2 linked regions of the Cupriavidus metallidurans CH34 genome follow. Each later gene encodes a partner of the first gene's protein in a complex. Links are inferred from orthologs where the notes say so. Each region holds a gene or a part of one and is shown in the gene's direction. Other genes may lie near its edges. The genes, in order: RMET_RS21365 and aceF.

Region 1 (3,315 bases):
CCTACACTCAAAGGCAGCAGCGTTCACAAGATGCTGCGCCGCACAGGACACCGCGAACCACAAGGGAGCAACCTCAAGGGGACAACCACATGGGCACTGTTGCGCGTTTTGAAATCGGCTTTACCCGCTACCTCTCCCCCGACGGCTCGCCAGAGCCCGACCTTCCCGACTTTGCCCGCGATCCGGCCACCCTGCTGCCGCTCTATCGCGCCATGGTGCTGACCCGGCAGTTCGATCTCAAGGCCATCGCGATGCAACGTACCGGCCAGATCGGCACGTTCGCGTCCGCGCTGGGCCAGGAAGCGATCGGCGTCGGCGTGGCCACGGCGATGCGCCGCGACGACGTGCTGGTGCCGTCGTACCGCGATCATGCCGCGCAGTTTGTGCGGGGCGTCACGATGACGGAGAGCCTGCTGTACTGGGGTGGCGACGAACGCGGCAGCGCGTTTGCCGCAGTGCCATATGACTTCGGCAACTGCGTGCCGATCGGCACCCAGGTTGGCCATGCGGCCGGCGTGGCCTACACGTTCAAGCTGCGCCAGGCACCGAACGTGGCGGTGTGCATCCTCGGCGACGGCGGCACCTCGAAGGGTGACTTCTACGAGGGGATGAACATGGCCGGCGCGTGGCACGTCCCGCTGGTCATCGTTATCAACAACAACCAGTGGGCCATCTCGATGCCGCGCGCCAAGCAGACGGCGGCGGCGACGCTGGCCCAGAAGGCGATCGCAGCGGGCATTCCGGGCGAACAGATCGACGGCAACGACGTGATTGCCGTGCGGCAGCGCGTTGGCGCGGCCATCGAACATGCGCGCCACGGCGGCGGGCCGACGTTGATCGAGGCGGTGAGCTACCGCCTGGGCGACCATACGACAGCCGATGATGCGTCGCGCTACCGGGACGAGGCATCGGTCAAGGAAGCCTGGCGCTGCGAGCCCATTATCCGGCTGCGAGACTACCTGGCCCGCCTCGGCGCCTGGGACGCCGCGCAGGAAGAGGCGCTGATCAAGGAATGCCAGCAGGCCGTCGGCGCGGCCGTGCAGGCCTATCTTGCGCTGCCGCATCCCGATGCATCGGCGATGTTCGATTGCCTGTATGAAACGCTGCCCGACGCCATGGCCGAACAACTCGACACCGCGCGGCAATACGACGCCTCTGGCAAGACCGATACCTCGGGAGCCCATCATGGCTGAACTGCATATGGTGGAAGCCGTCAACCTGGCCCTGGCCCATGCCCTCGCCAACGATCCCGACGTGGTGCTGCTGGGCGAGGACATCGGCGTGAACGGCGGCGTATTCCGCTCGACTGTGGGGCTGCAGTCGCGCTTCGGCGAGGCCCGCGTCATCGACACGCCGCTGGCCGAAGGCGCCATCGTCGGCGCGGCCATCGGCATGGCGGCGATGGGGCTCAAGCCCGTCGCGGAGATCCAGTTCGCCGGCTTCATCTATCCGGCGATCGACAACATCCTGAATCACGCGGGTCATATGCGGCACCGCACACGCGGCCGGATCACGTGCCCGATGGTTGTGCGCGCGCCGAGCGGCGCGGGCATCCACGCGCCCGAACACCATTCCGAAAGCCCGGAGGCCCTGTTCGCGCAGATGCCGGGCATCCGCGTGGTCATGCCTTCATCGCCGGCGCGCGCCTACGGGCTGCTGCTCGCGGCGATTCGCGACCCGGACCCGGTGATCTTCCTGGAGCCCACCCGCCTGTACCGGCTGTTCCGGCAGGAGGTCGCCGACGACGGCCAGGCGCTGCCCCTCGACGCCTGCTTCACGCTGCGCGAGGGCACGGACCTCACGCTGGTGAGCTGGGGCGCGATGTTGCGGGAAACGCTGGCCGCGGCCGATGTGCTGGCCGACGACGGCGTTTCCGCGGCAGTGATCGACGTGGCCACGCTCAAGCCGCTGGACATGGAGACCATCCTGGAGTCGGTTGCGCAGAGCGGCCGATGCGTGATCGTGCATGAAGCACCGCGCACCGCCGGCCTGGGCGCAGAGATTGCCGCCAACCTGGCCGACGCGGGACTCTATTCGCTGAGCGCCCCGGTGCAGCGCGTGACGGCGCCTGACACGGTGGTGCCGCTGGCGCGACTCGAACACAGCTACATGCCGTCGGTGGCGCGGATTGTCGACGCGGCGCGACGCGCGCTGGAAGCAGCCTAGCCAAGGAGAGATAGCGATGCGGATCTTCAAGCTGCCCGACCTGGGCGAAGGCCTGCAGGAAGCGGAAATCGTCAACTGGCATGTGAAGCCCGGGGACACCATCGCAGCCGACCAGCCGCTGTTGTCGGTGGAAACAGCCAAGGCCATCGTCGAGATCCCCTCCCCGTTCGCCGGACAGGTTGCGAAACTCTTTGCGCAACCGGGCGACATCGTCCACCTGGGCGCGCCGCTGGTTGGCTTCGAGGGCGCGGGGGCGTCCGACGATGCCGGCACGGTGGTAGGCGCCGTGAAGGTCGGCACGCATGTGGTCAATGAAGGCGTCACGCGCGTAGGCGCCGCCGGCATTCCCGGCGGACATGGCATCAAGGCCACGCCGGCCGTGCGCGCGCTGGCGCGCAAGCTGTCGGTCGACCTGTCGATGGTCACCCCATCCGGCCACGATGGCGTGATCACGGCCACCGATGTGCAGCGCGTGGCCACCACCCTGGCGGACGTCGGCGCGCCGGACGTGCTGCGCGGTGTGCGCCGCGCAATGGCGCAGAACATGGCGCGCGCGCAGAGCGAAGTGGCCGCGGCCACGGTCATGGACGATGCGGACCTGCATGCGTGGCAGGCGACCGGCGCATCGGTGACCGGTCAGGACATCACGATCCGCCTGGTGCGCGCGCTGGTGGCCGGCGTGCGCGCGGAACCGGCGCTCAACGCGTGGTACGAAGGCAGGACCGGCAGACGCCACCTGCTCGAGCGGATCGACGTGGGCATTGCGGCGGACCTGCCGGAGGGGTTGTTCGTGCCGGTGCTGCGCAACGTCGGCAAACGCGATGCCGCCGACCTGCGTGCCGGGCTGGACCGAATGCGCGCCGACGTGGTCGCACGCACCATCGCGCCGGAGGAGATGCGCGGCAATACCATCACCCTGTCGAACTTCGGCATGATCGCGGGCCGCTACGCGGCGCCCATCGTGGTGCCGCCAACGGTTGCCATCCTCGGCGCGGGGCGCGTGCGCGACGAAGTGGTGGCATCCGGCGGCGTGCCTGCCGTGCACCGGGTCATGCCACTGTCGCTGACATTCGATCACCGCGTGGTCACGGGCGGCGAGGCGGCCCGGTTCCTGCGCGCGGTCATCGAGGATCTGGAACGGCCCGAGTA
Region 2 (3,198 bases), on another replicon or contig:
CTGCGCCGCATGTATGCCGAACAGGAAGACGTGTACTACTACCTGACGGTGATGAACGAGAACTACGAGCATCCGGAAATGCCGGCTGGCGTGGAACGCGACATCGTCCAGGGCATGTACCAGTTCCGCAAGGGCGTGGAGAACAGCAACGCGCCGCGCGTGCAACTGCTGGGCTCGGGCACGATCTTCCGCGAGGTGATCGCCGCCGCCGACCTGCTCAAGAAGGACTGGGGCGTGGAATCGGATCTGTGGAGCTGCCCGAGCTTCACCGAACTGGCCCGCGAAGGCCAGGAAGTTGAGCGTCACAACCTGCTGAACCCGACCGGCACGCAGCGCGAATCGTTTGTCGCCCAGAAGCTCAAGGGCGTGCGCGGTCCGGTCATCGCGTCCACCGACTACATCCGTGCGTTCGCCGAGCAGATCCGTCCGTTCGTGCCGCGTCGCTACGTGGTGCTGGGCACCGATGGCTTCGGCCGCTCGGATACCCGCGAGAAGCTGCGCCACTTCTTCGAAGTGGACCGCTACTGGGTCACGGTGGCCGCGCTGAAGGCGCTGGCTGACGAAGGCGCGATCGGTCGCGAGAAGGTGGCCGAGGCCATCAAGAAGTACAACCTCGACCCGAACAAGCCGAACCCGATGTCGGTCTGACCCCGGACTTGCACGACTGAACCCCCGCAGCGCGGCACCCGCCGCGCCGCAGTGTGCCACCGGCTGACCCGGCGGCGCACCACGGCGAATGGTGATGCGCGGCAGCGTGACAGATGCGTGTGGCGAGAGTAACCTCGCCGATTGCGTTTGTCGCGTTTGTCGTATCTGGCCAGAGTGCCGGCTGCCCAGGAGAGACACTGAATGAGTCAAGCGATTGAAATCAAGGTGCCGGATATCGGCGACTACGACGCCGTTCCCGTCATCGAAGTGCACGTGAAGCCGGGCGACACGATCAACGCGGAAGACGCGCTGGTGACGCTGGAATCCGACAAGGCCACCATGGACGTGCCGTCGCCGCAGGCCGGCACGGTCAAGGAAGTCCGGATCAAGGTGGGCGATAGCGTTTCCGAAGGCTCCGTGCTGGTGATGCTCGAGCCCGCAGGCGCCGCTGCCGCCGCTCCGGCTCCCGCAGCCGCTGCTGCTCCGGCAGCTCCGGCCCCTGCCGCCGCGGCACCCGCGCCGGCGGCTCCCGCTGCCCCGGCTCCGGCCGCTGCCCCTGCTGGTGGTGGCACGGTCGAGGTCAAGGTGCCCGATATCGGCGACTACGACGCCGTGCCGGTCATCGAAATCCACGTCAAGGTGGGTGACCAGATCAACGCCGAAGACGCGTTGGTGACGCTGGAGTCCGACAAGGCCACCATGGATGTGCCGTCGCCGCAGGCCGGCACGGTCAAGGAAATCAAGGTCAAGGTCGGTGATAACGTCGCCCAAGGCACGCTGATCCTGATCCTGGAAGCTGCTGGCGGCGCTGCCGCAGCAGCTCCGGCCCCGGCAGCCGCCCCGGCGCCTGCCGCAGCCGCTCCCGCGCCCGCACCGGCGGCCGCGGCGCCGGCACCTGTTGCCGCGCCGGCCGTCGCGCCAGCGGTGCAGGGTACGACCGGCAAGGCCGCTCACGCCAGCCCGACCGTGCGCAAGTTCGCGCGCGAGCTGGGTGTCGACGTGTCGCGTGTGCCGGGCACCGCTCCCAAGGGCCGCATCACGCAGGAAGACGTGCAGAACTACGTCAAGAGCGTCATGAGCGGCCAGACTGCCACGCCGTCCGCACCGGCTGCCGCCGCCGGCACCGGCGTGGGCCTGGACCTGCTGCCGTGGCCGAAGGTGGACTTCACGCGCTTTGGCGAAGTGGAGTCGAAGCCGCTGTCGCGCATCAAGAAGATCTCTGGCGCCAACCTGCATCGCAACTGGGTCATGATCCCTCACGTCACGAACTGTGACGAAGCGGACATCACCGAGCTCGAGGCATTCCGCGTGCAGCTCAACAAGGAAAACGAGAAGGCTGGCATCAAGGTGACGATGCTTGCGTTCATGATCAAGGCCACCGTTGCGGCGCTCAAGAAGTTCCCGAACTTCAACGCCTCGCTGGACGGCGACAACCTGGTGCTGAAGAAGTACTTCAACATCGGTTTCGCGGCCGACACCCCGAACGGTCTGGTCGTGCCGGTGATCAAGGACGCCGACAAGAAGGGCGTGCTCGAGATCAGCCAGGAAATGAGCGATCTGGCCAAGCTGGCGCGCGACGGCAAGCTGAAGCCTGACCAGATGCAAGGCGGCTGCTTCTCGATCTCGTCGCTCGGCGGCCTCGGTGGCACGTACTTCACGCCGATCATCAATGCGCCGGAAGTGGCCATCATGGGCGTGTGCAAGTCGTATATGAAGCCGGTGTGGGACGGCAAGCAGTTCGCCCCGCGCCTGACGCTGCCGCTGTCGCTGTCGTGGGATCACCGCGTGATCGACGGTGCCGAGGCCGCACGCTTCAACACGTACTTCGCGGCGCTGCTGGCGGATTTCCGCCGGATTCTGCTGTAAGCATCGGCAACGCCCGCCAGCGAACCTGGCGGGCGCGTCTGCATTGCATTCAAGGGGCGAGCCATGACTACCTGCGTTGTCGTCAGGAAAGGTGACGAGGTGGCGATCGGTGCCGATGCGCTGGTGACATTCGGCGATACGCGGCTGTCGCGCGCTTATGAGCGGAACCAGAAGGTGATTCCCGTTGGCGACAGCTTCGTCGGGCTGGCAGGCACCACCGCGCATTTCCCGGTCATGCGCAGCTTGCTGACGGGCATGGGCGAGGAATGCCGGCTGCATACCCGTGACGATGTGTTCCGAACCTTTCTCAAGGTGCATGAAAAGCTCAAGAACGAGTATTTCATCAACACCAAGGAAGACGAGGACGACCCCTACGAGTCATCGCAGATCGTCTGCCTGATCGCCAATTCGGGCGGCATTTTCGGCGTTTATTCGTACCGCGAGGTGTTTTCGTTCGATCGTTTCTGGGGCATTGGCTCGGGCCGCAACTACGCGCTCGGCGCCATGCACGCGGTGTATGACCGCACGGACCTGGATGCCGGAGCGATCGCGAGGATCGGCGTGGAAGCGGGTATCGAGTTCGACAAGAGTTCGGCGGCACCGATCGACGTGCACACGGTACGGCTGCAAGTGGCAACCAACAAAGACGGCGCGGCCTGATCCCAAGGCGGGCAGGGCGCGCAT

Evidence for each region.
Region 2: the proteins of RMET_RS21365 (region 1) and aceF are in contact, whole or in part, in a crystal structure (PDB 1W85), measured with the Geobacillus stearothermophilus proteins. The link is inferred for Cupriavidus metallidurans CH34 from one-to-one orthologs. Residues at the interface, in WP_033016213.1 of Geobacillus stearothermophilus: Ile282, Leu283, Ser284, Leu285, Glu286, Phe325; in WP_033016211.1 of Geobacillus stearothermophilus: Val129, Ile130, Ala131, Met132, Pro133, Arg136, Lys137, Arg157.

The regions. Positions count from the first base shown.
Region 1 is NC_007974.2:706,285-709,599, reverse strand. The notes cover bases 177-3,175. They hold RMET_RS21365 (alpha-ketoacid dehydrogenase subunit beta), read left to right. Parts: upstream 177-1,185; coding sequence 1,186-2,166; downstream 2,167-3,175. Other genes in these bases: RMET_RS21360 (dihydrolipoamide acetyltransferase family protein), read left to right, coding at 2,183-3,175; pdhA (pyruvate dehydrogenase (acetyl-transferring) E1 component subunit alpha), read left to right, coding at 177-1,193. In the rest of the region: more of pdhA, read left to right, coding at 90-176; more of RMET_RS21360, read left to right, coding at 3,176-3,315. UniProt on the Bacillus subtilis protein: The pyruvate dehydrogenase complex catalyzes the overall conversion of pyruvate to acetyl-CoA and CO(2).
Region 2 is NC_007973.1:1,314,519-1,317,716, forward strand. What follows is about bases 300-3,181. They hold aceF (dihydrolipoyllysine-residue acetyltransferase), read left to right. Parts: upstream 300-849; coding sequence 850-2,514; downstream 2,515-3,181. Other genes in these bases: aceE (pyruvate dehydrogenase (acetyl-transferring), homodimeric type), read left to right, coding at 300-648; RMET_RS06045 (Ntn hydrolase family protein), read left to right, coding at 2,578-3,174. Also shown: more of aceE, read left to right, coding at 1-299. UniProt on the Bacillus subtilis protein: The pyruvate dehydrogenase complex catalyzes the overall conversion of pyruvate to acetyl-CoA and CO(2).